3 regions of the Vibrio sp. R10-SF1-ISO8 genome follow, and region 2 is predicted to be linked to each of the others. Evidence: predicted binding sites of a transcription regulator. Region 2 holds the regulator's gene; each other region holds the start of a gene.
The links. Region 2 encodes CRP, which controls carbon source genes, mostly activating them, when cyclic AMP is high. Its sites were predicted from a motif close to TGTGANNNNNNTCACA; they were not measured.
Positions count from the first base shown of each region.

Region 1 (10,566 bases), on a different contig from region 2:
TAGGAAACTTAAAAGCGAACTGTTAGGCCTAGGTTTGCAGAAAACTGATTCATCCAGTCAGTTTTGAATTTGATCACGCACGAGTTCTCTCCGGCTGTCAAATTGCACACACCACTGGTGTCGTTGTCAACAACCGTCCCCAACCAGCGAAGCTGGGTATTGAGTGCTACAGTATTTGAGAACTTGTATTCAAAGCCGCCAAATATACTCGCTGAAAACCCTAGCTCCTTATCAACCCAATCTGCGTCGATATACGATCCCCCCAAACCAATCCCTAAGTAAGAAGAAAACTTATCTTCGATGGGGTAGTAAACACTACTCTGAAAATGTAAGTAATGGATGGTGCTACTCGCATTGGTGTTTTCTACGTCTGTGCTTTGCGTTGAGTAGAATAAGCCAAGTCGTCCTGTGTCAAAATCAGTTTCAACCGAGAGCGCGAAACTCTCAGAGCCTTTCAGGTCGAGTTCTTGTTGTTTTTGGTCTTCAACGCTACCACCTGCTGTGTATCCAACCCAAGGGGAAAGGTAAACCTCAGCAACTGCAGAAGTGCTCAGGACAGACAAAAACAACGTCAAAGGTATTATTTTCATAGCGTTCATTTTTTATCCTTCATTTGGTAACCATATGCTACTAATTGTGACGCTAACGTCATAATTCCGCACGAAAAATAGGTATTAATTGAAGATACCTCACAAGGATGTTATTACTTTGTTACACAATAAGGAGGTGTCTATGGAACACAATCTAAAATTTGCGCTAGTGATTACGGCCGTTATCTTTGCTGTTTTGCTAGGTTTTGGTATTACAGCAATTACTACTGCGTAGCCTATCAATGAAGAATTGCGGTGTTATTACCAACGCTGCTGTACAACTTGACGCTCAACGACTAAAAAAGTACACCGGCGGTAAAAATGCATTGGTTGCTCAAGGGGGTGGCCAAAGAGGGATTTTTACGTCTGGTGTGCTTGATGCATTCCTTCTATCTAATTTTGACCCATTTCATTCTTTCTATGGCACTTCGGCAGGTGCTCTTAACTTGTGCGCATTCTTATGCCGCCAAAGAGGAATAGGGCAATCCTTTATTCTTGATCTTACGACAGATCCAGAGTTCTTCCATTTGTTTCGTTATATCCGACATAAAAAATACATGGGGTTAGACTGGGCACTCGATAAGATCTGTGAATATCCCTATCGACTTGACATTGATATGGGAAAGAAAGTGCTCGCTCATCGTCAGGCTTATGCTGCAGTCACAGAGACCAATAGGCTGTCTGACCATTACCTCCCTATGTTGCAAGATGACTGGAAAAAAGTACTGATCGCTACCTGTGCGATTCCCCGTTTGTACGATCAACCTGTACGGTTTGCTCATGGGGAGTATGTAGATGGTGGTGTTTCTGCTTCGATCCCTGTTCAGGAAGCATGGCGCAAAGAAGCTCGTTGTATTGTCGTGATTCGTACCGAGGGAGAGGATTTGACGACGGATACGCTTGAGGTTAATCAAGAGCCTCCCGTCGAGTGGTTGCGTGATTCGTTCAATGTGATCCAAGATCACTGGCAAGAAAAGTTAACTCGGTGGAAGCAAGACTGGAGTTCGTTTTTTAGCGATCAAGTGCAGAAGTCTCGGCAGGAAAAAACTGAACAAACGCACTTAGAAGCCTTAAACGGTGGACGCTGGTTGTTTGGTGCTGATGATATTTACCGCTTAAGTCATCTGCTGGGAGATAAGTTTGATTCGGGATTAGCAGATATGCTGATGGTGCATTATCAGACTTATTCATTGACTCAAGACTTTTTGCACTCACCGCCGGATGATTGTTTCATCATCCAGATTAAACCCGATCAACCTTTGCGTTCTAGTTCCTTGATGAGTGAACGAGAGGATTTGCTCCATGATTATCAAATTGGGCTCGATGCAGGTTTTCGTTTTGTCGATACCTTTTCCCAATGTATTGCTAAATCCACTTTCTCCCTAAAATGCTAAAGGGAGCACCATGCTCCCTTTGTTGTCTTGAGGCCTTAACTTACGCGGCAAGAATTCGCATACAGTTAGTCGAGCCGACGACGTCCATCACATCCCCTTGGGTGATAATCACCAGATCGCCATCATCAAGAAGTCCTTTCTGTTTTAAGGTTGCCACAGCCGCTTCTGCAGTTTCTAATCCGATATCTGACTTGTCATCAAAAAACACAGGGAAAACGCCTCTATAAAGCGCAGAGAGGTTCAATGTGCTCTCATTACGAGAAAGAGCGAAGATAGGTAGCCCAGAGCTTAAACGCGACATCATTAGCGCGGTACGGCCAGATTCGGTGAGAGTGACAATCCCTTTGACTCCGCGCATGTGGTTGGCTGCAAACATGGTTGACATGGCAATGGTCTCTTCGCCTGTTTCAAACACGGAGTCCATACGATAACCAGAGCGGTTAACCGCCGACATCTTTTCTGCACCTAAGCAGACTTCAGCCATAGAGCGCACTGTTTCTAATGGGTATTTACCCGCTGCCGTTTCACCAGAGAGCATCACTGCATCAGTGCCGTCTAATACCGCGTTGGCTACATCCATAACCTCTGCACGAGTCGGCATAGGGTTTTCCATCATCGACTCCATCATCTGTGTTGCGGTAATGACAGTTCGATTGAGGGCGCGTGCGCGGCGAATCAGCTGTTTCTGCACCCCGATAAGTTCTGGGTCACCAATTTCTACCCCCAAGTCGCCGCGCGCAACCATCACGGAGTCTGAGGCAAGAATAATGTCGTCAATGTTCTCTTGGCTTTCTACGGTCTCTGCGCGTTCTACTTTCGCCACTAAGCGCGTTTGTAGCCCTGCGTCTGTCGCGAGCCTTCGCGCGTATTTCATGTCTTCGCCATTTCGTGGGAAAGAGACGGCCAAATAGTCAACTTTGATTTCAGCCGCGAGTTTAATGTCATTTTTATCTTTTTCGGTCAGGGCTTCCGCGGACAAGCCACCACCTTTTTTATTGATGCCTTTGTTATTCGACAAAGGCCCACCAATAATCACCTTAGTTCTTACTTGCGACTCGTTAACGCCCATGACTTGTAGCTGAACACGGCCATCATCAAGTAATAAAATATCACCTGCAGATACATCGTTCGGTAGCTCTTTATAGTCAAGCCCGACAGCATCTTTATCACCTTGACCCGCTTCGAGTTTATTATCTAGGGTGAAAATATCACCGATGCTGAGTTGAACCTTGCCCTCTTTGAAAGTAGAGACGCGGATTTTGGGGCCTTGCAGATCGCCAAGAATGGCGACATGAGTGCCCAATTTTGCGGCGATGTTACGAACTCGAGTAGCGCGCTCTCTATGATCATCTGCGGTTCCGTGAGAGAAATTCATTCTCACCACGTTGACGCCAGCTTCTAGAATTGCTTCAAGTACACCAGGTTTATCGGTAGAAGGTCCAAGAGTAGAGACAATTTTTGTTCTTCTTTGGATTGAGGTCATTCGGAGCTCCTTGATTGATGTTGCCGCAAGATGAATTGTATGCGGCATTTATACCAACCAGAACAAATATCTGGTGATTCTTGCTGGTTAAAATCACTCATAGCGGTGTTATAGATTTTGTAGGTAGAGCAACTAGCTATCTGCAATCTATGCCTTGCTCTAAGCGATTTTTCCTGCGCAATTATCTGATCAGCTATTTATCCCGATTGGTATTATGATTCAGTTTCCATTCCTAAATGTATTAGTATTAAGTATATACAGGCCTAGCATCTGTGCTGATAATTCAGATGACAATCTTGTGTACGACTTTGAAAAGGTGATGGAAGACATATTTATTTATGCAAAAAAATAGGAATGGATTTGTGATAAATCCTTCGCTATTTGATTAGGTACACAAACAAACATGTTTATACGTGACACTTGTCACGGCAATCTATCAAAGCTCTTCACAATTACTTCGCAAAGTAAAAAAATTACCATGTTGTTGATATTCGGAGCACTCCATGTACATGGCTCAACCTGGCCATATTGATCATATCAAGCAGGTCAATGCTGGCCGTGTATATAAACTCATTGATCAAAAAGGCCCAATTTCTCGTATCGATCTCTCGAAGCAGAGTGAGCTTGCGCCTGCAAGTATTACTAAAATTACCCGAGAGCTGATTGAGGCACACCTTATTCATGAAACGACGGTTCAGGAAGCGACCAGTCGTGGCCGTCCTGCTGTCGGTTTACAAGTGAATAACGAAGGTTGGCAGTTTTTGTCGATGCGTCTGGGGCGCGGATATCTGACGATTGCACTGCACGAACTTGGTGGTGATGTCCTGATTGATACCAAAATCGATATCCATGAAGTCGACCAAGACGATGTGTTAGCCCGCCTATTGCATGAAATCGATGAGTTTTTCCAAACTTACTCTGAGCAGCTTGACCGTGTGACCAGTATTGCAATCACGCTCCCTGGCTTGGTCAATTCGGAAAGTGGGGTTGTGCTGCAAATGCCTCACTACAATGTCGAAAACTTACCACTTGGCCCTGAGATTTATAAAGCGACCGGGCTTCCGGTCTTTATTGCTAACGACACGCGCGCATGGGCACTAGCAGAGCGTCTATTTGGGCATTCTCAAGAGAACGAAAACTCGGTTCTCATCTCAATACACCATGGTTTAGGGGCGGGTATCATTCTTGATGGACGTGTTCTGCAAGGTCGCCATGGTAATATTGGCGAACTCGGACATATCCAGATCGATCCTAATGGTAAGCAGTGTCACTGCGGTAATCGTGGCTGTTTGGAGACGGTGGCAAGTTCGCAAGCGATTCGCAATGAAGTTGCTGAACGAATCGCTCAGGGGGAAGCCTCATCATTGTCTGACATTGAAGAAATTTCGGTGGAAGATATCTGTGAAGCTGCTGAAAATGGCGATCCTTTAGCGGTCAATGTGATTGAAAAACTCGGTGGTTACTTAGGATCGGCGATCGCGATTGTGATTAATCTTTTTAACCCTGAGAAAGTGTTGATCGGCGGCGCGATTAATCAGGCCAAAGAGGTGCTTTATCCTGCGATTCAAACTTGCATCGAAGAGCAATGTTTACCCGTTTACCATCAAGACTTAGAGCTGGTGGAGTCGCGTTTCTACAAGCAAGCTACTATGCCTGGCGCTGCATTGATTAAGCAAGCCTTGTATGACGGCCTGCTATTGATGAAAGTAATAGAAGGATAGTGTTTTCTGAGCTGTTGCTCTCCTTTATCTTTCTAGTAAACCCATATAATCTTGAATGATATATGGGTTTATTTTTATCTTAGTCTTGCTATAGACTATTTTTGTTATATACACATTTGTTGGGAAGCAGTATGTCTGGAGTATTAAATACCGTCGATCAGCGAACTAATCTTGTCGGTGAAAACCGGTTGGAGCTGTTGCTGTTTAGTTTGAATAGCCGACAGGTCTTCGCCATCAACGTGTTTAAAGTGCGTGAGGTCATTAAAGTTCCACCACTGACTAAAATGCCAGGCTCTCACCACCATATTACCGGTGTTGCTTCTCTGCGTGGTGTTTCTGTTCCTGTGATTGATTTACGTGCAGCAATTGGTTTCCCTCCATCTCGCCTTGATAACCAAGAAGAGAACCTCATCATCACTGAGTACAACCGTACTGTTCAAGGCTTTCTTGTGGGTCAGGTTCGAAACATCATCAATACTGCATGGACAGAGATCCAGCCGCCGCCGAAAACAGCAGGAAGAGCGAACTATCTCACTGCAATTACGCAAATTAAAGACGGCAAAGGCTCTGAAATTGTTGAGATTATTGATGTAGAGAAAGTACTCGCACAGATTATTGATTACGATATTTCAATTTCTGAAGGCGTTTTAGACAACAACTTAGTCAATGAGATGGTGGGGCGTAATGTCCTTATCGTTGATGATTCTTCAACGGCGCGTTCTCAGGTTAAGGGCACGCTTTCACAGTTAGGGCTGAATATCATTGAATGCCGAGATGGTCTTGAAGCGCTGAATTTGCTTAAGTCTTGGAGTGATGAAGGGAAGAATGTGGTTGAAGAATTGCTGCTCATGATCACCGATGCCGAAATGCCAGAAATGGATGGTTATAAGCTGACTCATGAAGTGCGCTCAGACCCAAGAATGAAAGATCTCTACATTACGCTCAATACGTCACTGAGTGGCAGCTTTAATGAGGCGATGGTAGAGAAGGTAGGCTGTGATCGCTTTATCTCGAAATTCCAGCCAGACTTGCTTGTAGAAGTCGCTCAGGATCGATTAAGAGATATATTATCCTGATAATACTTGTTAACACTTATTGCTGATGCTTATTTATTGCATTGCTGCTATAGTAACCAAGTTATTTTGCAGTGCGAAATGACTAGAACGATTAAATACAACTGTTCATCAGAATCTTAAGGTTGTTTCTATTCATGATATGGTTTACGTCTAAGGTTGTTATGACCTTATGCATGTTACTGTACAGGGAATACAAGAAAAGAAGTATGGAAGCTGAAGACGAGTTGTAACTTGTCAGCGTTAATTCAAAAGGGAGCCTGTGCTCCCTTTTTTGCTTACATGGCTTTAGTGAAAGTCGCGTGATTTACTTCTAAGCCCCTGCAATTTATCTGTCATATCAATCAACCTTCCTGCTATCACATGATGAACCTCGCCTTCTTTTTCCAATATTCCTTTTACCTGTAAGATCTTGGCAGTTAGATAGGCTTCCTTTTGCGCCCGAGCTGTCGCTTTCCACACCACAACGTTGATGTTGCCAGTATCATCTTCTAGCGTGAAAAATGTCACGCCAGCGGCGGTTCCCGGCGCCTGTTTCCCTGTTACCACCCCCGTCACAGTGACCAAAGATTGGTGATCTTTTTGCACCAAATCTTTCATCCGTGTAAATCGCCCCAGCTCACCGGCGTCATCGAGTAAGGCGATAGGATGTTTAGCGAGTGACAATCCAGTGGCTGCATAATCTTCAAGTAATGTTTGGCTCTCTGAGGGGGTGGCAATGATTTGGCTTTCAGGCTCTTCGATGTTTTGAAACAGAGGTAAATCCGAAAGCGAATCCATCATTGCCCAGCGAGTCTGATAACGGTTATGGCTGAGCATATGCATGGCATTAGCTGAAGCGAGCAATTCGACATCTCGCTTGGATAAGCCGATATGTTTGATCTGTCCTGAATGGGTAAATTGGCCCTTGTCTCTGGCGTGCAATAATTGCTGTGCGCTCTGCTGACTGAGTCCTTTCACTTGTCTTAAACCCAACCGGATAGCCAGTTTATCTTGATGATGGACAACTTGGTGGTCGTACATGGAAGCATTAACGCAAACAGGTAACACGATGACCTTATGTCGCCGCGCATCCTGTACAAGCTGTGAGGCGCTATAAAAACCCATCGGTAGGCTATTGAGCAGTGAAGTGTAAAAAGCTTCAGGGTAATAGTGTTTGAGCCATGCGGAGCAATAAGCGAGCACGGCAAAGGAAGCGGAATGACTTTCTGGAAAGCCATATTCACCAAAGCCTAAGATTTGGTCAAAGATGCGTTCAGCAAACTCCAGTTGATAGCCACGGCTGAGCATACCTTCTACCAGCTTGGTTTTGAATTTGACTAGGTCGCCACTCTTTTTCCAAGCTGCCATCGCTCGGCGCAGTTGATCCGCTTCACCGCCACTAAAACCGGCAGCAACCATGGCTATCTTGATCACTTGTTCTTGGAAAATAGGTACGCCAAGGGTGCGCTCTAGCACGGCACGAACCTCTTCGGAAGGGTAATCGACCGCTTCTTCTCCATTTCTCCGCTTCAGAAATGGGTGCACCATATCCCCCTGAATCGGGCCTGGGCGGACAATGGCGATTTGAATCACTAAGTCATAGTAAGTGGCGGGTTTTAAGCGTGGTAGCATGCTCATCTGCGCTCGTGACTCTATTTGAAATACGCCGACCGTGTCTGCACGTTGGATCATCTTATACACCTGCTCGTCATCTTGGCGGCGAGTAATCTCAGCAATCGTTAGTGTTTGGTTATGCAGACGCTGCACTAAATCAAAGCACTTACGAATCGCAGTGAGCATGCCTAAAGCCAGTACATCGACTTTAAGCAGCTTGAGCGATTCGAGATCGTCCTTATCCCATTGAATGACGGTGCGATCGGGCATTGACGCATTCTCGACTGGAACCAGTTCATACAAGGGCCCAGCAGCAATGATAAAACCGCCGACATGCTGTGAAAGATGACGAGGAAAGCCAAGAATTTCGTTGACTAGGTTGATGAACTGCTCGCCTTTGAGAGAGTCAGGCTGTAGCCCGAGCTCGACGATTTGAGCTTGCCAACCGAGTGCTCGGTCACGGCGATTAACATTTTTAATAAAGTAATCGAGCTGACTCTCTTCAATGCCTAGCGCTTTGCCTACATCACGCACCGCGCTTTTGAAGCGATAAGAGATCACGGTTGCGGCTAGAGCCGCACGCTCTCGACCATACTTTTGGTAAATGTACTGGATGACTTCTTCACGGCGTTCATGCTCGAAATCGACATCAATATCGGGTGGCTCATCGCGTTCGGCACTGATAAATCGCTCGAATAGCACCGAAATCTGTCTAGGGTCTACAGAGGTGATTTCAAGGCAATAGCACACCACGGAGTTGGCAGCAGAACCGCGCCCTTGGTAGAGAATTCGGTGACGTTTAGCGAACATCACAATGTCGTGGATGGTGAGAAAATAAAACGGGTAGTTAAGCTCATCAATCAGCTTAAGTTCTTTGTCTATTGTTGCCTGAATATCGCTTGGAACACCTTCAGGAAAGCGTAGTTTCTTGCCATATTCGACCAAAGCGGTGAGGTAGCTCATTGGAGTATAGCCATCGGGAACCAGCTCGTTAGGGTATTCGTATTGCAGATCACCTAAGCTAAATTCGCAGCGCTCGGCGATTTTTACGCTCTCTTGCAGCCATTCAGGTTTAAATAGCTTGGCGAGTTTTTCCTGACTACGCAGGCTTCTCTCTGTATTGGTTAGTCGCTGTTCGCCTAATTCATTAACGCTACACCCGGACTGAATAGCGGTCAGCGTATGCTGTAGAGGCAAACGGGTTGCAGTATGCATGAGCACGCCACCGCAGGCGCTAATCGGTAGTTGTATCTCTTGAGCGAGCTGCTCGCAGTGTTCAAGGTATTGTTTATCATCAGATTTGAGGTGGCGCTGAATACCTAGCCACAGTCGGTGTTGATGATGCTGAGCAAGCCAGTTTCCCCATTTATGGTCACTGGATGTATGACTGGGTAACCAGAGGATGAGGCAGCGTTTGGCTGACATTAAATCCCATTCAGAAAGTTGATAGCTGCCTTTCTCGGAACGCCTTCTCGCATTGGTGATGATACGGCAGAGCTCAGCGTAAGCCTCTCGGTTTGGGCACAACAACACGACCTGACACTCTTGGTTAAGCCAGAACATACTGCCGACAATAAGCTCAATGTTAAGCTGATGCTTCTTACTTGCTGTGTAAGCACGTACCACACCTGCAACTGAGCATTCATCTGTGATCGCTAAGGAGTGATAACGCAGAAAATCTGCTTGCAAGATCAGCTCTTCAGCGTGTGAGGCGCCAGTGAGAAAAGAGAAGTTACTTTGACAAAAAAGCTCAGCGTAAGACATCACATTCGCTCCGGACTAACAAAACAATCCATGGACGAACCAGTGCTTGTCTTGATTACGAAATACCCATAACCAGCGCCCTTGATCACTACGAGCGACAAAGTAATCGCGGGTCATATCATCACCGTCCCACCAGCCTGTCACGAAACGTTCAGGGCCTTGCATGATGGAGACTTTCTCTTGTAAAGGTTCTGGCGTAGGCAAAACAATATTCGGTCGCAGTCTTTGGCTTGCTGCCTTGGTTGGAATAGGCAGGGTAGGGTCACAGAGAAAGGTGGCTTTTTCTGGACGAGGGTCGTGACTATGCGCCACTTTACGCACCTTATCTTTGCCCAATTTTGCCTGTAGTAAGCCAATTAGCTCTAACTCAGTTTGCTCGCCTTGAAAGCCTTTAAATAGATCTGCGCTGGTGGACTCAAGCTCTCCACTGCGAATCAAACGCAGCGTCAGCCCCTGTACGGGAGCATCGAGCTTTAATGATTCCATTGTGAGTTGGCAGAGCGTCATCCAACGAGTGGCAAGGTAATCGCCACTGGCAGAGTAAAATGTCACCGACGCATCGTCTTTGTCTCTTTGATGTAAGATCAGCTCTAACTCATAGCCAACTTGGTTACGTAGTGTCAGAAACCATTCTAGCTTGGTGAGTAGTTTAGCGAGCGGTTTTTCTAGCCACTGAATGTTTTCAATATCAAAGAGCAATTCTTGATAGTTTTCGAAGTGCTCTGGTGGGTGGTAGAAATCAATAGGGTGCTTAAACTGTCCCATCAATTTGCCAACATAGTTGACCAAATCAATATCAAAGCGGCGAGCGAGTTCTTTGATTGGGATGTCGAGCAAATCGCTGAGTGTCGTGATGCCAACCCGTTGGAGCTTTTCCACCGTCTTGCTACCAAGCTCGGTTGCACTAAGAGGAAAAGGTTTGATGATCTTGATGAGTTGCTCTTT
Region 1 is NZ_JCBDHL010000021.1:604,233-614,798, forward strand. It holds gene AC6R00_RS20880 (outer membrane beta-barrel protein) at 9-599, opposite strand; gene cydH (cytochrome bd-I oxidase subunit CydH) at 733-825, shown strand; gene AC6R00_RS20890 (patatin-like phospholipase family protein) at 833-1,984, shown strand; gene pyk (pyruvate kinase) at 2,025-3,467, opposite strand; gene mlc (sugar metabolism global transcriptional regulator Mlc) at 3,971-5,188, shown strand; gene AC6R00_RS20905 (chemotaxis protein CheV) at 5,320-6,264, shown strand; gene AC6R00_RS20910 (error-prone DNA polymerase) at 6,550-9,621, opposite strand; gene AC6R00_RS20915 (Y-family DNA polymerase) at 9,637-10,566, opposite strand, start outside.
Region 1: a site for CRP is predicted at 3,880-3,895, ahead of mlc (sugar metabolism global transcriptional regulator Mlc). Genes of this name have one in related genera too.

Region 2 (10,566 bases):
GCACGCAGTGCATTCGTTGGCTGGAAAAAATTAGGCTTTGCTGAGCGTGAAGCGATCGTTCTTGCTTTTGCTGAAAAGGTAAAAGAGAACAGCGAACAAATCGCAGAAATCATCGCTAAAGAAACCGGTAAGCCAATTTGGGAAACTCGTACTGAAGCGGCGGCAATGGCAGGTAAGATTGCGATTTCAATTCGAGCTTACCATGACCGTACTGGTGAAGCTCAGCGTGAAGCTGCTGGGAACCAAATCGTCCTTCGTCATCGCCCATTAGGTGTTATGGCGGTTTTTGGCCCATATAACTTCCCAGGGCACCTACCAAACGGTCATATCGTACCTGCGCTACTGGCAGGTAATACCGTGGTATTTAAGCCGTCAGAGCAAACGCCGCTAACCGGTGAGTTTGCCATGAAATTGTGGGATCAAGTTGGTCTGCCGAAAGGTGTGATCAACCTAGTACAAGGTGCTAAAGAAACCGGTATTGCACTGGCTGATTCTAAAGGCTTAGATGGCGTGCTGTTCACAGGTAGCGCGAATACAGGTCATATCCTGCATAAGCAGTTTGCTGGTCAACCGGGTAAGATGCTCGCGCTAGAAATGGGTGGTAATAACCCAATGGTGATCTCTGAAAATTACGGAGAGTTGGACGCGACCGTCTACACCATCATTCAATCTGCGTTTATCAGTGCGGGTCAACGTTGTACTTGTGCACGCCGTTTGTATGTTCCAGTTGGTGATAAAGGTGACTTACTGGTCAACAAGCTAGTGGAAGCAACAAATAAGATTCGTGTCGATCAGCCATTTGCTGAGCCAGCACCATTTATGGGCCCTCAGATCTCTAAAGCGGCTGCTGACTTTATTCTTGCTGCTCAAGCAAATCTACAAAAGCTAGGTGGCGAGAGCTTAATTGAAGCTAAAGCCGGAGAAGCTGCATTTGTAACACCAGGCATTATTGATGTTACCGCGATTGCTGAGCTACCAGATGAAGAGTACTTCGGCCCACTACTACAAGTGGTGCGTTACCAAGGTCTAGAGAAAGCGGTTGAGTTAGCCAACGACACTCGCTTTGGTCTATCCGCAGGTTTAGTGTCTACTGACGACGGTGAGTGGGAATACTTTGTTGACCATATTCGTGCTGGTATCGTAAACCGCAATCGCCAGTTAACTGGTGCAAGCGGTGATGCGCCATTTGGTGGTCCGGGCGCGTCAGGCAACTTACGCCCAAGTGCTTACTACGCAGCAGATTACTGTGCTTACCCTATGGCTTCGATGGAAGGAGGAGAAACACTTCTTCCTGCAACGCTAAGCCCAGGTGTTGAACTATAAAAAACCATAAATTTTAGGGAATTCCCTTCTCGCCTCCCCGAGCCGGGAGGCATTTGAAACGTCACAGGCTGAAGGCTATCTGATCAAACTTTCTGGACACATTTGGTTGGATGGCCTTTTTTATAATTAAACAGATAACTACTCATTCTCCATTTACGTAAACCACCCCTACAAGGAGGCGTTATGACGCCAGATGTTTTATTCCAACAGTTATGGAATGACTATATTCAACGCTTATGTCCCTCTGCTGAACAAGTCCACCAACTTCTGCAAGAAGACGAAGCGCTGATCAATGACCACATTGCTCTGCGCACTTTCAATGTAGAACCCCTGGGCATTGCGACCCTTGCACAACCATTCTTAGACGTAGGCTACAAGCCATGCGGTGACTATGTGTTTGAAAGCAAGAAGCTTGTTGCCAAACATTATGAGCACCCAGACCCGAAACAGCCAAAAGTGTTCATCAGTGAATTGAAGGTTGAAGAGTGTTCTGCCGAGCTACAAGCTATTGTCGCTAAGCTTGTCGAGCAATTGGACACCAGTAAGCTAAAAGGTCATGAGTTCTTGTATGGCGGTCGTTTGTGGGACATCAGCTTTGCTGACTTTCAGACGTTAGCGAAAGAAAGTGAGTACGCTTCTTGGTTAGCAGCGCATGGTTACGGCGCTAACCACTTTACGGTTAGCGTCAATCAGCTCAACGCGTTTGAAGAAGTAAAAGGTGTCAATGACCACCTACGCGATTCCGGCTTTACCATCAATGAGTTTGGTGGCGAAGTGAAGGGCTCTCCTGATGTGCTGCTAGAGCAATCTTCAACGATGGCGGATAAAGTCGCGGTAACCTTCACTGAAGGTACAGAGATTATCCCTGGCGGTTTCTACGAGTTTGCTAAGCGCTACCCAATGAGCAACGGTGAACTTTATCCAGGATTTGTCGCAGCTTCTGCTGACAAGATCTTCGAGAGTACGAACGGGTAGAGAGTAGATGCGAGATTCGGGCTTCGCCCTGCGAGAGTCGAGATCGGACTTCGTCCTTCGAGAGGTGGGAGCTAGTAGTGAGGCGATAGAGCCTTATGTCTACAAGGTGTTGACAGAACGAGTCCTTAATCAGTCATAATTTTCTCGATTCTCGATTCTCGATTCTCGATTCTCGATTCTCGATTCTCGATTCTCGATTCTCGATTCTCGATTCTCGATTCTCGATTCTCGATTCTCGATTCTCGATTCTCGATTCTCGATTCTCGATTCTCGATTCTCGATTCTCGATTCTCGATTCTCGATAAAAAAGCCACCAATGTCTCCATTGGTGGCTTTTAAAATTTTAGCGGTTAATCGAAATTAACGAGTACCGTAAACCACGATAGTTTTACCGTGTGCAGAAATTAGGTTCTGCTCTTCTAGCATCTTCAAGATACGACCTACTGTCTCACGAGAACAGCCAACGATTTGACCGATTTCTTGACGAGTGATCTTAATCTGCATGCCATCAGGGTGAGTCATCGCATCTGGTTGCTTCGCTAGGTTTAGTAGCGTTTGAGCAATACGGCCAGTTACGTCTAGGAATGCTAGGTCACCTACTTTTTGGCTAGTCACTTGTAGGCGGCTTGCCATTTGCGCAGATAAGCGCATTAGGATGTCTGGGTTCACTTGGATAAGCTGACGGAATTTCTTAAATGAGATTTCCGCAACTTCACAAGGAGATTTAGCACGAACCCATGCTGTACGCTCTTGGTCTTCTTCGAATAGACCAAGTTCACCGATAAAGTCACCTTGGTTTAGGTAAGAAAGGATCATTTCCTTACCTTCTTCGTCTTTAATAAGAACCGCTACTGAACCTTTTACGATGTAGTACAAAGTTTCAGCTTTCTCGCCCGCATGAATTAGCGTGCTTTTTGAAGGGTACTTATGAATATGACAATGTGAAAGAAACCACTCTAATGTTGGGTCGGTTTGAGGTTTACCTAGAACCATAATATCTCACTTCCTCTGCAGGGTACGCTTGCCGCTTTCCATATTTTAGCTAAGCCTTAATCAAGACCTACTAGGATAAGAGCACTTTACAAATGCTGCAAGCCAACTTGTGTTTCGGTAAGAAATAGTATCCTTTTTCGAAAACGATTTCTTGATTTTAATCGGGTACAACTGGGGTTTTAGTACGCAAAACTGTGCACATGATCACGGTATGAAAAGTAATCGTGTTCTAGCTGTGGGTATTAACCAATTTTGCCCGTTTCGATGAGCTGTTGAAGTATCGGTTTAACGATTAGCTCCATGGCAAAACTCATCTTACCGCCAGGGACAACAATCGTGTTATGACGCGACATAAATGCCCCATCAATCATTGCCAGTAGATATGGGTAATCTACGTTTTTAATGCCTCGTAATCGGATAACAACAAAACTCTCATCTAAACTCGGAATGCCTTTGGCGTTAAGCGGGTTAGATGTGTCGACGGTAGGGACACGTTGAAAGTTAATATGAGTACGAGAAAACTGCGGGGTAATGTAGTTCAGGTAGTCATCCATTGAACGGACGATAGAGTCCATCACCGCTTCACGTGAGTGACCACGATCACGGGTATCTCGAACGAATTTCTGAATCCATTCAAGGTTCACGATAGGCACCATGCCAATCAGAAAATCAACATGCTGTGATACGTTAACCTCGCCATCGACAACACCGCCATGTAGACCTTCATAAAACAGGACGTCGGAGTTTTCTGGCAGATCTTGCCAAGGCGTAAAGGTGCCTGGCATTTGGTTGTATGGAACCGCTTCATCGAACGTATGCAGGTAACGGCGGATTTGACCGACGCCTTCTTGACCGTATTTGCGGAAGAACTCTTCAAGTCCATTGAAGTCGTTCGCCTGAGGGCCAAAGTAACTGATATGGCGACCTTGCTCACGTGCCTTACGGATTTCAACATCCATCTCAGGGCGCGTAAAGCGGTGGAAGCTATCGCCTTCAACCCATGCAGGTTTAACGTTCATCATATTGAACATCTTGCGGAAAGCTTCAGAAGTCGTTGTGGTACCAGCTCCAGAGGAACCAGTAACCGCAATAATCGGGTGTTTTGCTGACATGACAAACCTTGTCGTAATCTAATCCTTTAAACGAAAACCACTATAGCACGCTTTAGTGGTCAGTCACTGTATGCGATGCGCTAAAGTACTAAAACTTTCGTTTGAGTTGAATATCAACGGTTTCGTGCAGTTCAGAGAACACAACAACCGCTTCCCCTGATTCCAACTGGGTACGTATTTGATCGACTTTGTCTTGCAGCGAGATCTCGACATCCCCGTAGTCAGTCCCTTCACGCAGGACGAACTCACGAATGAGATTTTCTAGTGTTGCTGGCTCGATTTGTTGCCATGGAACGATCATAAATACCTCTTATTTTATGATTTAGGCCAAGGTGATTGGCTACGCAGAGAGAGCCAAACTTTCATAGTATGCAGGTAGTGCCTCTTCGAGCCAAAACCTCGGTTTTAACGCGCTGCCGGTAACAAAACCAACATGCCCACCTTGTTCAAACAGTCGGTAGTCAATGTTATCAGGCAAGACATATTTTGGAATCACAGCATCGGTCATGAACGGATCGTCTTTCGCATGGATGATCTGTGTGGGTAGAGTGATTTCTTTTAGGCGATGGATGCCCGAGCAGCGCTGATAATAGTCTTCTGCGTCCTTGAAACCATGCAGCGGGGCGGTGATCAGGTCATCAAACTCGTACAGTTTAGTCACGCGCTTGATGTTTTGATAGCTCAATCCAAGCTCCCCTTTCAGCAGTTGATGCTTTTGCAGTGCGCTTTTCTTCAGCGATGATAGGAGATAGTTTTTATACAGCTTGGAAAAGCCTTGTTCGATGCGCTCAGAGCAGGCAGACAGGTCGAGTGGCGCAGACACTATAGTGGCGGCATCAAGCAAAGGATCTTGATTGTATTTAGCGAGGTAGTTGGCCAGCATATTACCGCCAAGAGAAATCCCGACCGCGACTTTGGTTTGTTGTGGGAACAGCGAATCTAGATGTTCAAGGAAGAAACGGGCGTCTTCCACTTCTCCTGAGTGATAGGCGCGAGCAAGTTTGTTGGGCTTACCGCTACAGCCACGAAAATGCATCATCACCGACAGCCAGCCTTGCTTAGCAAAAGCATCCATCAAACCATTAGCATACGGGCTGTAGAAACATCCTTCCAAACCGTGGAACAAAACAAAAATCGGCTTGTTTTTGGCTGACTTGCCATTGATATCTTCACTCCAAGCGATATCGAGGAAGTCTCCATCCGGAGTATCTAAGGTTTGCCAGATTGGTTCAAACAGGGCTTTTTTGCGAATAAAGCGCGGAGCAAGCGTTTGTAGGTGTGGGTTAGCTAATCCTTTAGCGGCAACAAAATGAGTCATAACGGTTCCAAAGCTTAGGGCTTAGAGATTGGCAATATCGTCGATAGGTTCAGCGAAAGCCTCATACAGCTGTTCACCGCCTAATTGGCGGCAGTAACGTAAAGTAAGGGGCTCTGCGTGATTCACTGTAAGTTCAATACTGTTGATGCAATCGACCAGATCAGATTGTTGCTGCTTTTCTAATTGCAGCTCAAATTGCAGTGATTCACGATACAAGGTATCTGGGAGGTGGAGCTTGAGTTTTCGTCTTAGCTCGCGGTAACTGTGCAGTAAGGCTTCTGAGCGCCCTAGGCATTCTTCAACCTTGTGCCAGTCTTGCTCTTGAAAGCAAACCTGCTGCTCATCAAGCCATTTAAGCAGCAGGAGTAGGTTAACGTTACCTTTGAAGTGGTTTTGCAGATGGAGGCACGCCTCTTTTACTTCTCGCACACTGTAGTACTGCAAGCTAAATTGCCACAACCGTTCCAGTGTTAAAGAAATAGCGACGTGCTTTGAACTCATTGGCTATTGAACTCCTGCTCCATATTCTCTAGCTCTTCTTGTAGAGCCATCCATTCCATTTCGACATCTTCTAGCTCACCTTTGCTATTGGCCTGAATAGCTAACACTTCGTTAAGTTTAGCTTTATTTTCGGCATCATAAAGTGAGTTATCTGATAATTGCGTTTCTGCTTCCGCAAGTTTAACGCCCAACTTATCCATTTTTTCTTCAAGTTTTGTCAGGTTTTTGCGAATTGGTGCCGTTTGCTTGCGGAACTCGGCTTCACGACGTTTTTGGTCTTTCTTTGCCGCCGCGCTGTTTACAGAGCTTTTCTCTGGTTGCTGAGCTTGAGCCTCTCGGCGCTCGGCTTTTTGTTGTTCCGTCAACCACTTGTAGTAATCAGCTAGGTCGCCATCAAATGGTGCAATTTGGCGGTCATGTACAAGGTACAAGTCATCTGTGGTTGCACGTAACAAGTAGCGGTCGTGCGAAACAATCACCATGGCACCTTCAAAGGTTTGCAGAGCCATCGTGAGTGCTTGACGCATATCCAGATCAAGGTGGTTAGTTGGTTCGTCGAGCAGCAACAGGTTAGGTTTTTGCCACACGATCAAAGCCAGTACTAGGCGCGCTTTCTCGCCACCAGAAAACGGTGCGACTTTTTCTAACGCTTTTTCGCCTTGGAAGCCAAAGCTGCCTAGGTAGTTACGCAGTTCAAGCTCGTTCTTATCTGGGGCGATTTGCATCATATGCTGCAGTGGTGTTTCTTCAGGGTGCAGCGTTTCCAATTGGTGCTGAGCAAAATAGCCAATCTTGACGCCTTGTGAGTAGGTTAGATCGCCGCTCTGAGGAATAAGCTCACGCGAGAGCAATTTGATGAGCGTTGATTTACCCGCACCATTGCGACCGAGAAGGCCAATGCGACTACCAGGGACTAGGTTAAGGCGTATCTTTTCTAAAATCAGATTGTCGCCATAGCCCGCTGATACTTCATCCATCATGATGATTGGGTTTGGCAATGCTTCTGGGTCGCGGAACTGGAAACTGAACGGGTTATCAAGCTGAGCAGGTAGCACTTTTTCCATACGCTCAAGGGCTTTGATACGGCTTTGTGCTTGGCGAGCTTTTGAGGCTTTATAGCGGAAGCGGTCGATATAACTTTGCATATGCGACATTTGCTTTTGCTGCTTTTCAAATTGAGCTTGCTGCAAGATAAGCTTTTGCGCGCGCTGATCTTCAAACGAAGAGTAGTTACCTGTGTACTCATTGAGTTGCTGGTTTTCGACATGAATAACGCGACCCACGATAGGATCTAGGAAATCACGGTCGTGAGAGATAAGGACAAGCGTACCAGGGTAGTTTTGCAGCCAACGTTCGAGCCACATAACAGCATCAAGATCTAAGTGGTTGGTTGGCTCATCGAGTAGCAAAAGATCCGAGCGACAAAGCAGTGCTTGTGCAAGGTTAAGGCGCATACGCCAACCACCAGAAAACTGAGTGAGATTCCAGCTCATCTGATCTTGGCTAAAACCTAAACCATCGAGTAGCTCTGCGGCGCGTGCGCGAATACTGTAGCCACCAATGGTTTCAATCTTGCCATGGATTTCGGCGACCAAAGTGCCTTTGTCCTGTTGTTCTGCCGTCTCTAGCTCTGATTCAAGGCGGCGGTATTCACGGTCACCATCAATGACATACTCAATAGCACTGCGCTCCAGTGCAGGGGTTTCCTGTGCCACCCAAGCCATTTCCCAGTGCGCCGGTTTACTGAAGTTACCCGCGTCAATAGAGAGTTCGTCTTTGATTAGGGCGAACAGGGTTGACTTACCACAACCGTTTTTGCCGACTAGACCGACTTTATCGCCTGGATGAATGGTCGCCGAAGCTTGATCTAGAAGTGGTTTGCCACCTCGAAGAAGCTGGATGCCAGAGAAGGTAATCATAATCTTTTGCTTTGTCTTTGCTCGTATTGCGACGAATAGTAGGGTAGTTAACGAGTTATGTCGATCGTTGCGTTATTGCCACTAACAACGTATAACAAACTGATAACGATAAATGGCAATAAAAACAGTCATAACTGGCTATTCATAACATTAAGGATTGCTGTCGAAGGAATGCAGAGTTTATCATCCGACAAGCCTAAAGTGTTGGTGCTTTATGCCCATCCAGAGTCACAAACTTCTGTGGCTAATCAAATGATGATCAAGAAGATTGAATCGCTTGATCACGTCCACGTGCACGATCTTTATGCACACTACCCAGATTTTTTTATTGATGTTCCGGCTGAGCAGCAATTGCTTGAAGAACACGATGTGATTGTGTTCCACCATCCTCTTTATATGTACTCTTGCCCCGCTTTGCTTAAAGAGTGGTTCGATCGCGTTCTCGGTAAGGGGTTCGCCTACGGCAAGGGAGAAGCGCTGAAAGGAAAATACTGGCGCAGCGTGATTACCACCGGAGGCAAAGAAGAAGCTTTTGGGCGCTCCGGTTACAACCGCTATCCGCTCGATGAAATTTTGCAGCCGTTTGAGCTTACTGCAGCGTTGTGTCAGATGGAGTGGATTGAGCCACTGGTGCTCTATTGGGCACGCAATGTCAGTGAAATGGAACGCTATCAACATGCGGAGACCTATCGTCAATGGCTGAATAATCCATTGCTAACCTATACTGAACAAGTAGTAGGGGGTGGGAATGGCGCTTGAAAGTGATTTTCTCCAGAGTAGTGTGATCTTTCTGACGGCTGCGGTTATTGCCGTGCCGCTTGCTCAGCGATTGGGTCTTGGCTCAGTGCTGGGCTATTTGCTTGCGGGCGTCGCGATTGGTCCTTGGGGGCTAGGGTTGATCCGCGATGTAGAAGCCATCCTCCATTTTGCTGAGTTTGGTGTCGTTCTGCTGCTGTTTCTGATCGGTTTGGAACTGAACCCGAAAAAGCTCTTACAAATGAAAGGCCCGATATTAGGGCTTGGCGGAGCGCAAGTTGTTGTCACAACTTTGGTATTGTCGTGCGTTGCTTATCTGGCAGGAACGTCTTGGCAAACCAGTCTTGTGATTGGTATGGGCTTAGCGCTTTCTTCTACTGCTATCGCCCTACGAGTCATCGAAGAGCAAGGGTTAGCTGGTGGCGAGACCGGACAGTCTGGTTTTGCGGTTCTGCTATTCCAAGATATTGCGGTCATTCCTATGCTCGCGATTCTTCCGGTCTTAGCCGGGAATACAGCAGGTAACTGGCTCGATGCGTTGTGGATGCTAGGTGGTGTCGGCGGGCTGCTGGTTGGTGGTCACTTCCTACTTAGGCCTCTATTTCGCTATGTGGTGCTCAGTGGTGTCAGAGAGTTGTTCACAGTTGCAGCACTGCTGTTGGTCATTGGCATCGCCTTGTTAATGAAACACCTTGGTCTATCCATGGCACTTGGCACCTTCTTGGCGGGCGTGTTACTCGCAGAGAGCGAATATCGCCATGAACTTGAGATAGCGATTGAACCTTTTAAAGGCTTGCTGCTTGGACTGTTCTTCATTGCTGTTGGCATGGCGGTCAATCTTGGCTTACTTGCTTTAGAGCCTTTCACAATATTAGCCGCTGTTATCGGGTTAGTTATCGTTAAGGGGCTGATTCTTTACCTTCTAGCACGACTCGCGGGCAGCAGTGCTAAAGCTCGCAGCAAGATGGCAGCAATACTTAGCCAAGGTGGTGAGTTTGCTTTCGTTATCTTTACTGCCGCAAGCAGCGAAGGCCTAATCAACCAAGAGCAAACCGCATTTTTGTTGGTGGTAGTGAGCTTGTCTATGGTCACGACGCCGCTGCTGCTGATGGCACAAAACAAATGGTATGCCCGTGGCTTAAATGCAGAATCAGTTGAGGCTCTGCGCAGTGATGTCATTAATAAGCAGCCAAGAGTCATCATCGCAGGCTTCGGTCGTTTTGGTCAGATCATTGGCCGTTTGATGTATGCCAACAAGATTAAAGTGACCGTCCTAGAAAGTGATGCGAGTCAGATCCAGTTGCTGCGTAAATATGGCTATAAAGTCTTTTATGGTGATGCAACTCAGCTCGATTTACTTCGTGCGGCGGGGGCAGATAAAGCAGAGGCCATGGTGATCTGTACTGATTCGCCAGACGAGATCATGCAAATAGTTGAGTTGTGCCAAACCCATTTCCCTGATTTGAAATTGTTGGCACGTGCTCGAAGTCGCGTCGAAGCTTATCAACTTTTGAGTCATGGGGTAGACAACTACTCACGAGAAACCTTCTTAGGTGCCTTAGATCTTGGTCGTCAAACCTTGATCAATTTAGGCATGCATCCGTATCAAGCAAAGCGAGCGGAAGCGCATTTTAGAAAGCTCGATAATGCTATGCTCAAAGAATTGCTG
Region 2 is NZ_JCBDHL010000016.1:188,923-199,488, forward strand. It holds gene astD (succinylglutamate-semialdehyde dehydrogenase) at 1-1,323, shown strand, start outside; gene AC6R00_RS12800 (DUF1338 domain-containing protein) at 1,507-2,298, shown strand; gene crp (cAMP-activated global transcriptional regulator CRP) at 2,659-3,291, opposite strand; gene AC6R00_RS12810 (phosphoribulokinase) at 3,534-4,403, opposite strand; gene AC6R00_RS12815 (YheU family protein) at 4,492-4,704, opposite strand; gene AC6R00_RS12820 (hydrolase) at 4,744-5,721, opposite strand; gene AC6R00_RS12825 (TIGR02444 family protein) at 5,743-6,222, opposite strand; gene AC6R00_RS12830 (ABC transporter ATP-binding protein) at 6,219-8,141, opposite strand; gene kefG (glutathione-regulated potassium-efflux system ancillary protein KefG) at 8,313-8,900, shown strand; gene kefB (glutathione-regulated potassium-efflux system protein KefB) at 8,890-10,566, shown strand, end outside.

Region 3 (10,566 bases), on a different contig from region 2:
TCAAGTACAGTAACTTCAATTATCGTGGGCCTAGTGGCCGGCGGTCTTCCGGTAGAAACAGCTATCCCTATGGTGATGGGTGCGAACATCGGTACAACAGTAACCAACACTCTAGTTTCTCTAGGTCACGTTCGTTGCAAAGAAGAGTTTAAGCGCGCATTTGCAAGTGCGACTATCCACGATTTCTTCAACCTATTAGCGGTTGCGATCTTCCTACCTATCGAAATGATGTTTGGTATTCTTGATAAGATCTCACACTGGTTAGTATCTCCATTCCTAGCAACTGGCGATATGAGCATTAAAGGTTTGAACTTCATTAAGCCTCTAACCAAGCCAGTAGTAAGCGCAGTTAAGGAGCCACTAGCAACATTCGGTGACCAAATGGGCGGTATCTTGCTTATCGTATTAGGTATCGCGACTATCTTCGTTGCAATCACCGTAATGGGTAAGCTAATGAAGAGCCTTATGGTTGGCCGTGCTCGTGAGATTCTAAAGAACGCAATTGGTCGTGGTCCAATCCACGGTATCTTCTCTGGCTCTATCGTAACAGTACTTGTACAGTCTTCTTCTACGACAACAAGTCTAATGGTTCCACTAGTAGGTTCTGGTGTACTTAAAGTGCGTGACGTTTACCCATTCACTCTAGGTGCAAACATCGGTACTTGTATCACCGCTCTATTAGCAGCGACTGCAGTATCAGGTGAGTTTGCAGTATTCGCACTACAGATTGCTCTAGTACACCTAGTGTTCAACATCTTGGCGACAGTATTCATCTACGGTATTCCGTTCCTACGTGAACTACCTGTAAAAGGTGCAGACTTAATCTCTGACATGGCTGTGAAAAACAAAGCGGTTGTAGCTGGTTACCTATTAGCAGTGTTCGTTGCACTGCCAGGCACAATCCTAGCGTTGACAGCTTAATACCAAGACCATCGCTTATTACAAAGCCCGCAACTTAGGTTGCGGGCTTTTTGCGTTTAGGAAGCGCTACGCTAAGGAAGAGGGATAAGGGAAAGAGCGATAAGGGAACGGGCTTCGCCCTACGGAGAGCTGGAGAGCTGGAGAGCTTAATTTCCTACACTGTGGTTAAGTAATCCATGAGGGCGAAGCCCGATCTAGTTATCCAGTAGCGCAGCACTCCATGGGACGAAGTCCGCTCCCGCTATCCAAAAGCGAAGCGTTCCATAGGGCGCAGTCCGTTCCCGCTTTCCAAATGCGAAGCACTCCATAGGACAAAGTCTGTTCCCGCTATCCAAAAGCGAAGCGCTCCATAGGACGCAGCCCGTTCCCGCTTTCCAAAAGCGAAGCGATCCATAGGACGAAGTCCGTTCCCGCTTTCCAAGAGCGAAGCGCTCCATAGGACGAAGTCCGTTCCCGCTTTCCAAAAGCGAAGCGTTCCACAGGGAGCAGCCCGTTCCCGCTTTCCTTCTCTTACAAAAAAGCCGCCCTATCTTGGGCGGCTTAGTAATTTATAACGTCTTGCTAGACGGAAAACGGATACTGAATCGGGTCGTGGTGCTCGTAACCTTCAACCCAGAAATCATCGAGTGTTACCCAAGTTTCCAAATCTTCTAGTGACTTAATCTCAGGATTAATATGAAACGTTGGTGCTTTTAGTGGCTCACGCTTTAGCTGTACATCACGCATCAACTCAAGTTGATCTTCATAGATATGAGCGTTAACAATCTTGTGATACGCCTGCCCCGCTTTCTTGCCAGTAATCTGAGCTATAATCGCGAGGAACACATATACTTGAACCATATTGAAGTTAAGCCCTAGAGGCACATCACAAGAGCGCTGAGTGCTGTTCAAGTACAAGGTATCACCTAACAAGGAGAAGTGATGACTGTACATACACGGGCGCAGACAGCCCATGTGGAACTCACCTGGGTTGTAGAAGTTTAGGATTTCACCACGGTCATCGACGCCACGCGTTAAATCATCAACGATTTTACGTAGCTGGTCGATATGACCGCCATCTGGCTTAGCCCAGGCGCGACCTTGCACACCGTAAACGCGCCCCATATCATCTTCACCCTTACGGTAAGGATTATTGAGCCACGCCTCATTGAGGTTTGCGTTGGCATCCCAAGTTTTGGTACCTAGCTTACGAAAATCTTCAGCATTGTCGTAACCACGAATGTAACCAAGTAGCTCAGCAACCGCAGCTTTCCAGAAACTTTTACGTGTCGTCACTAAAGGGAACTGGTTGTTCGCGACATCGTAAGTTAGATCCGCATTGATCACCGTTAGGCAACGCTTGCCGGTGCGCTCATTTTCAATCCACTCACCTTGGTCAACGATACGCTGACAGAGATCTAAATACTGTTTCACACCAATTCCTTACTTAGTTTGTTGTGGTAGTTCATCTTTGTAATGGCCACGCTTATACGCCCAAACCATCATCAGGATACCAATCAGCACCATAGGTAGGGATAAGATTTGTCCCATAGAGATAAATCCACCAAACAGACCTAGATGTGCATCCGGTTCACGTACGTATTCGACTAGGAAACGGAATGTACCATATCCCGCCAAAAATAGCCCTGATACTGCGCCAAGAGGACGTGGTTTCTTGATAAACCAGTTCAAGATAAAGAACAGCACGATCCCTTCGAGGAACATTTCATACAGCTGAGATGGGTGACGAGGCAGTGGACCACCATTAGGGAAGACAAATGCCCAAGGCACATCCGTTACGCGTCCCCATAGCTCACTGTTCATAAAGTTACCTAGTCGGCCCATACCTAAACCAAACGGCACTAGTGGAGCAATGAAGTCCGCCACGCCAAAGAAGGTACGGCCATTCTTTTTCGCATACCAGAACATGGCAGTGATGACACCCAATAGGCCGCCATGGAATGACATACCACCTGTCCAAACCTTAAATAGGTAAAGCGGGTCTTGAATGAAAAGATCAAAGTTGTAGAAGATAACGTAGCCGACTCGGCCACCAATAACCACACCCAAGAATCCAGCGAACAGAAGATCCGAGACTTGCTCACGCGTCCAACCACTATCTGCTTTGTCTGCACGGCGATTTGCCAACCATAACGCAAAAGCAAAGCCGACTAGATACATTAATCCATACCAGCGGATAGAAAGCGGCCCAATGGACACAAGTACAGGATCGATATTTGGAAAAGTTAGATATCCCTGAGACATAGGAGGATTACTCTTTTTGAAGTTCTGACGATTTTATTTGTATAGATGAGAGTGCTTTAGAGCAACATAGTTCCAGCAACAAACATTAAAAAAACTGCAAATATTTTTTTCAAAGTTGGTGTAGGTAACGACGTTGCAAGTTTTGCCCCTATGCGCGTCGTCAGCATCGAGGTCGACGCAATCGCAACCAAAGCGGGCAGATAGACATAACCGATGCTGTAATCAGGCAGCGCATCAACTTTATAGCCATGTAAAATAAAACCCGCCATGCCAGAGATAGCAATCATACAGCCACAAACTGAAGAAGAACCCACCGCTTTACGCATTTCGATGCCATGGCTGTTGAGAAACGGGACAGACAACGAGCCGCCACCAATACCCGCTAAGCTCGAAACAACGCCAATCCCAGTGCCATAAGCCATAGTAGTCGCACTGCCTGGCATGGTTTTTTGTGACTTACCGCGGATAGAAAACAGCATTTGAATAGCCAACAGCAGCACAATGATACCAAACACTTTAGGTAGGTATTGAGCAGGGATCCACTCAGCAACATTCGCGCCTAAGAAGCCACCGACCACCACACCGGGCATAAGCCACTTAACGACAAACATATCGACATTACCGAGTTTGAAATGGTTTAGAGCCGATGAACCTGAGGTTGCAATAATGGTCGCAAGCGATGTTGCTAACGCAATTTGCATACTAATGCTGGCATCTATGCCTGCAGCAGGTAAAAGAAAAAGCAGTGCTGGTACAACGATTAATCCGCCACCAATACCGAGTAATCCTGCCATCACGCCAACGACAGCGCCAAGCAGCATAAAAGAAACAAGTAGTTCTATAGACACAATAATCCTTATTTTTTGCCCGCTCGAATAAAGCCGGCAAAGCCTTTACTTTCAAAAAATGATTGCATCATAGCATAAATGTCATGGCCGTAAGGTTGCATCAGCGCTTTGTCAGCAAGCGAACGTAATTCTTCCGTTTCAGTATGACGCAACAGGTACTTTACTTTTGCCACGTTCGACGTGTTCATACTCAAACTTCGGTAGCCTAAGCCAACCATTAAAAGCGCGCCGATTGGGTCACCGGCAAGTTCACCACAGATACATACAGGCAGGTTTAACTGCTGGCAGGTACGATGAATATGGCTTAAAGCCATAATAACCGATGGATGCATTGACTCATAAACATCTGCAACGCGAGCATTGTTTCGGTCAACCGCAAGCAGGTACTGGGTTAAGTCGTTAGTACCAATAGAAACAAAATCTACTTTGCTGGCAATTAGTGGCAGTAAATAGATCATCGATGGAACTTCAATCATCACACCGATCTGAGGCATCGCAATCTGATCATCAAGCTCTGCCACCTCTTCATAGGCGCGTGTAATCAGTTCAATGGCATCATCGAGTTCTTGGGCACCAGATACCATAGGCAGCAAAATACTTAGATTCTGATGCTTCGAGCTCGCTTTCATCATCGCGCGTATCTGCATTAAGAAGATGTCGGGATGATCGAGAGTAAAGCGAATACCACGCCATCCTAAGAATGGGTTATCTTCCTCAATAGGGAGATAAGGTAAGGCTTTGTCACCACCAACATCTAGCGTACGCATAACAACGCGCTTACTCGGGTAGCTGCTTAATACGGCTTGATACTGCTGAGTCTGTTCTTCTTCTGAAGGGAATCGGTGCTGAAGCAAAAACGAGATTTCAGTTCGGTACAGGCCTACCCCATCAACACCTTGGTTGATGGCAATATTGGTATCGGCACTTAACCCAGCATTCAACATCACTTCGATACGTTGACCATCTTTGGTAAATGCAGGCTCTTCGATGCGCTGATTAACCATATTAGCCAACTCGCGCTCTTCGTTGGCAAGGGCACGATATTCACGTAGCAGTTGTCGATTGGGTGAAACGAGTATTTTACCGCTATAGCCATCAACAACGCCTTTCTTACCATTCAGTATTTTAGGGTTTAACGTGACACCCATGACCGCGGGGATACCTAATGCGCGCGACAAAATCGCCGCATGCGAGTTAGCTGCCCCTTCTAAAGAAATAACCGCTAGCAGTTTCTCTTTGGGGATCGATGCCAATAAGGTCGCGGTGAGTTCACGCACGACTAAGATTACAGGTTTATCAAAGGGCTGCTTTTCTTGGTCAGTATTGTGCAAAAAGAACAGTAACCGTTGGCCTAGCTCACGAATGTCTTGTGCTCGCTCTCGCAAGTAAACATCAGACATACGAGCAAAGCGGTTGGAGTATGACTCAACCACTTGGCGCAGCGCCCAGTCAGCACGATCCCCTTTTTGGATTTGCGCTTTAAGGTCTTTGCGCAGCATAGGATCGTTAAGTAAGTGGGTAAAAAGATCGAATATCGCTAAAGCGTCTTTGTTTATCTCGCTATCGAGCTTTTTACGCATGCGTCGAAAGTCATTCAACGCTTCCTCTATCGCCAGTAACAGCCACTCCTGCTCGCGATCAATATCTAATGTCGAGGCAGGATAAACATTACTCAGTTCAGGTTGGGTGTCGTCCCACCAAAACTCCCCAATCGCAACCCCAGAAGAGGCAGGAACACCACGGATTGCTTGCTGTTTTTTCTCTAATCGCCAATGACCTTGAGTTTGCGCATGAGCGATGATTACGGCGAGCTGCGCGGCAAGAGTGACCAGAAACGACTCTTCCATCTCATCAAACTGACGCGGGGTCTTCTGCTGAACGACGAGTACGCCAAGCACTTGTTTACGGTAAATAATTGGGGTTCCGAGGAAGCTTTGATAAACCTCCTCTCCCAGTTCGGAGAAGTATTTAAAATTGGGGTGTTTGGAGGCTTCCGCTAAGTTAAGCGGCTCAGCACTGCGTTTAACAAGGCCAACTAAGCCCTCGCTAAATCGGATATGAATTTTATCGCCTTTAAAACGCAGGCCCTGAGTCGCCATTAACTCAAGACGCTGCATTTCTTCATTAGCAAGATAGACGGTGCAACATTCAGTACTCATCGCACTGCACGTTTGTTTAACTAAAATATCTAAGGCTTGATGAACTTCTTCTACCTTAGATACTTGTTCAACTATTTCCCTTAGTTGAGAAAGCATGTCTATCCTCTTCGGTGCTTACGTTTGCCTTTTACTTTACGCTGTTTAAATGGCATTGCCATTGATGCAAACTCTTTCATCGCACGACGATATACATCGCGTTTAAAAGAAACCACTTGTCTGACTGGATACCAATAGCTTACCCAACGCCAACCATCAAATTCAGGGGAACTGCCACGCAACATATCAATTCGTGATTCATCACAATCGAGTCGCAGCAGAAACCATTTCTGTTTCTGTCCGATACAAACAGGTTTTGAATCCCAACGAACAAGACGTTTTGGTAGCTTGTACCTTAACCAATGACGACTTGTCGCGACGATCTTTACATCGTTCTTTGTAAGACCAACCTCTTCATACAACTCCCTATACATTGCCTGCTCAGGGGTCTCACCTTCATCAATTCCACCTTGAGGAAATTGCCAAGAGTGTTGTCCGTATCGTTTAGCCCAGAAGACCTGACCATGGCTGTTACAGATTACAATTCCCACGTTTAAGCGGTAACCATCGCCATCTATCACTGGCCAACCTCTAATAAAATCTTTAATTACAGTGATTTTTCCACATATCCCCAGTAGGAGCAAACTTACTAATGTGACTAGGGCAGAAAATATTGCTTTCCCACCCACCAATGAATAACTTTTAACCAAAACAAAGGTTACTCACACCACAGTGAGACATAGACCACATTTATTCACCTTTTCTGTGTATAACTATGTGAAGAATCAATGAGAAAGTGATCAATAGGTAAGCAAGGCGTAGTTTGCCAGCCAAAAACGATCAAACCAAACCAAACTACAATCAATAAAAACAAACACTTATTTGGAAATAGTTTTATATATGCTTGTTCCATATCATCGTTTCTTCCTCTCAATACAGATCGGTCAAAGATCAACCATAGATGATTTTATCCACACCAGTTAAGCCAACTCTACCTATACGCCTAAAATTTCAAGTGTTTTTTCATCGCCAAACCCCTGTTTATTCATACATATCAGTACCAATTTGCAAGTTTCTCCAATCAAGCTGTGGATAACCTTTTAATTGATGATCTTTCACTCATGACGATCATTCTCTCTACAGTCGTAATTTTCTTCCGCTGGGTTACAATGAGCCAACTTTCAACTCTGTTGCAAAACCAATGAAGCCAGAACCGACTACAGAACAAGAACTGCTTGAGCGAGCAAAAAGCATCGCAGGTGTTAGCTTTGCCGATCTGGCAGAGGAAGCCGACATAGAAGTTCCGCCGGATCTTCGCCGTGATAAAGGCTGGGTCGGCCAACTATTAGAATGGCACCTTGGCGCAACAGCAGGTAGTAAACCTACTCAAGATTTTGAGAAGTTGGGTATCGAGCTAAAAACCATTCCGATTGGATACTCAGGCAAGCCATTGGAAACGACTTTTGTTTGTGTCGCGCCGCTTATTGGCGTTCATGGCCTGACCTGGGAAACAAGCCATGTTCGCAACAAGCTTTCGAGAGTATTGTGGATTCCAGTGGAAGGCGAAAGGGAGATCCCATTAGCGCAGCGTTGTGTAGGTTCACCTTTGATCTGGTCCCCGAGCATAGAAGAAGAGCAACAACTTAGAGCCGATTGGGAAGAGCTGATGGAACTCATCGTACTAGGCCGAGTGGAGCAAATTAACGCTCGTCATGGCGAGGTTTTACAGCTACGCCCCAAAGCAGCGAACAGCCGCGTCCTGACCGAAGCCTATGGAGCAAGCGGCAAACCAATAAAAACGCTGCCAAGAGGATTCTATCTAAGAACTCAATTCACAGCGCGTATTCTTGAAAACCACTATGTTTAGTGCGTGGTAAGAGATAACTCCAAATCGTGATAGAGAGGTCCATCACTGGCACCACATTCATCGTAGGCGTTATGCAATCGTAGGTATGCTCGTTCCACACCTAGTCTCGTTAATTCCTCTTTCACTAGCTCTAGCGAGTCGAAATGCACTGGCTCATCGTCGATCTTGATTGGCTCTATTTTGTGCTTGTACTCGACGGCTAATAGATATTGGGATAGGTCTGAACAACCAATAACAAACACCTTTGGCGGTTGATAGCTGTCTTTATGATGACCATGAATCCACTTATCTAACTGACTTTTTTGCATAGTTCACCTCCAATAATCAGTATTAGCCAACTTTGCAAAATTTGCGAATTTGTTATCACTCACTCTTTTCTATTCATACTCAAATCCCCTATAGTGGGATCACATCCCCGTAACGACAAGGAAGATCGATGCAATACAACAAGTTACCCCATTCCACTTTGGAAGTGAGTAAGATCTGTCTTGGCACCATGACGTTTGGTGAACAAAATACTGAGCAAGAAGCTTTTAGCCAGCTTGATTACGCACTTGAGCGTGGTGTGAACTTTATTGATACCGCAGAAATGTACCCTGTGCCGCCAAAAGCGAATACTCAGGGATTAACCGAGCAGTACATTGGAAACTGGCTTGCTAAATCAGGTAAGCGTGAAAAGGTCGTTTTAGCCACGAAGGTTGCGGGTCCAAGAAACGTCCCTTATATCCGCGAAAACATGAGTCTAGATCGGAAAAATATCCATCTTGCTATTGATGATAGCCTGAAGCGGTTACAAACCGATTATGTTGATCTTTACCAACTGCATTGGCCACAAAGGCAAACCAACTGCTTCGGTCAACTAAACTACCCTTACCCTGATGCTCAGGAAGAGGTGACATTAATTGAAACGCTCGAAGCGCTCGCTGAGCTAATTAAAGCAGGGAAAGTTCGCTATATCGGAGTTTCCAATGAAACGCCTTGGGGGGTGATGACTCTGCTTCGTTTAGCGGAAAAGCACGAGCTACCAAGAATTGTCTCGATTCAAAACCCTTACAACTTACTCAATCGAAGTTTTGAAGTGGGTTTGTCTGAAATAAGCCACTATGAAGGTGTTCAGCTACTCGCATATTCCCCACTCGCGTTTGGCTGCCTAAGTGGTAAATATCTAAATGGAGCACGTCCTGAAAGGGCTCGATGCTCTCTATTCGAACGCTTTGTTCGTTACTTTACTCCTCAAGGAGAACAAGCGACACAAGCTTACGTCGATCTCGCAAGGCAACATGGTTTAGACCCCGCGCAAATGGCGTTGGCATTTGTTAACCAAAGGCCGTTTGTCGCATCCAACATCATTGGCGCGACAAACTTGGAACAGCTTAAATCAAATATTGATAGTTTAGATGTCGTATTAACAGATGAGTTGCTTCAAGGAATTCAAGAGATTGGTACGACTTACTCCAACCCTTGTCCATAATCTGTCGTTACAGAAATAGCGGGGCAGGTGAAGCGCCTGCCCCTGAGATTACGTTGGTATTCGCGCACTAAGAACACGACGAAGATGACGGATACGACGTTCGGCTTTGACACTATCTGGTTCAGTAAATCCTATTGGACGACCATCTTGTTCCAGACCGATATCTCGCAGCAAACGTTCGTTATTCCATGGGATGTCGAAAGTGCTGCGGCGTAGTTTACGTTTCCAATCACGTTCTTCTCGGCGTAGATCCGCTTTGACCAAAAGAGTGGCAAGTTTTAGGTATACAGAATGACTCATGAGTTTTCTCCAGTTGAGTTTGAAGCTGGGAAAAGATTAACGAATCATTAGATCAATGAGTGTTTTAATTCGCTGCTTTTCCGCAGCCAATTAAAAAAAAGGTTACGGATTAATTACATGGTTTTATCTAGTTTTCGATCGGCTACAAACGTATTGCGTGTAATAGCATCCATTGCGGGAATGGTTTGATCGACAGACGCACAGATAAATGATTGAACAGTGAAATGTTTCATTGTGCGCCTCCTAGCTAATGTATTAATCCAAATATTTTGATGGGTTTGAGCCTTAGCTCATGGTTAAATTCTATTCATATCAGGTGATATTTCAACCACCTTACTGCATAAATGTTCAAAACAATTTTTTAACCTAGAAATAATCATTTTGAGCTTTTGATTATAAGATATTCAGCCAAGGAATATTGTATGTGCAATAGATCATATCGCTTATATAAGTAAAGCCGCACTTTCACAAGTGCGGCTTTTATTTACAAAACAATCAATTAGGCAGGTATGTCTGAGATAAGGTTATGCTTGTTTAACAATCGATACATAGTTGCACGCGATACACCTAGCTCTTTTGCTGCCATGGAAACTTGACCTGAATGAGACTCTAGCACCAACAACAAGGCATCTCTTTCACTACGCTCACGGATACTCTTTAAGCTGCGGCGGCTATCACTGCGCTTAGGTAGGTCTAGGTGTGGTTCGTCAAGCATCACGG
Region 3 is NZ_JCBDHL010000006.1:235,327-245,892, reverse strand. It holds gene AC6R00_RS03000 (Na/Pi symporter) at 1-921, shown strand, start outside; gene AC6R00_RS02995 (thymidylate synthase) at 1,483-2,334, opposite strand; gene lgt (prolipoprotein diacylglyceryl transferase) at 2,344-3,165, opposite strand; gene AC6R00_RS02985 (sulfite exporter TauE/SafE family protein) at 3,222-3,986, opposite strand; gene ptsP (phosphoenolpyruvate--protein phosphotransferase) at 4,022-6,268, opposite strand; gene rppH (RNA pyrophosphohydrolase) at 6,271-6,789, opposite strand; gene mutH (DNA mismatch repair endonuclease MutH) at 7,410-8,075, shown strand; gene AC6R00_RS02965 (DUF6482 family protein) at 8,072-8,383, opposite strand; gene AC6R00_RS02960 (NADP(H)-dependent aldo-keto reductase) at 8,512-9,546, shown strand; gene AC6R00_RS02955 (DUF1127 domain-containing protein) at 9,595-9,846, opposite strand; gene vpsR (cyclic-di-GMP-binding transcriptional regulator VpsR) at 10,346-10,566, opposite strand, start outside.
Region 3: a site for CRP is predicted at 6,942-6,957, ahead of rppH (RNA pyrophosphohydrolase). Genes of this name have one in related genera too.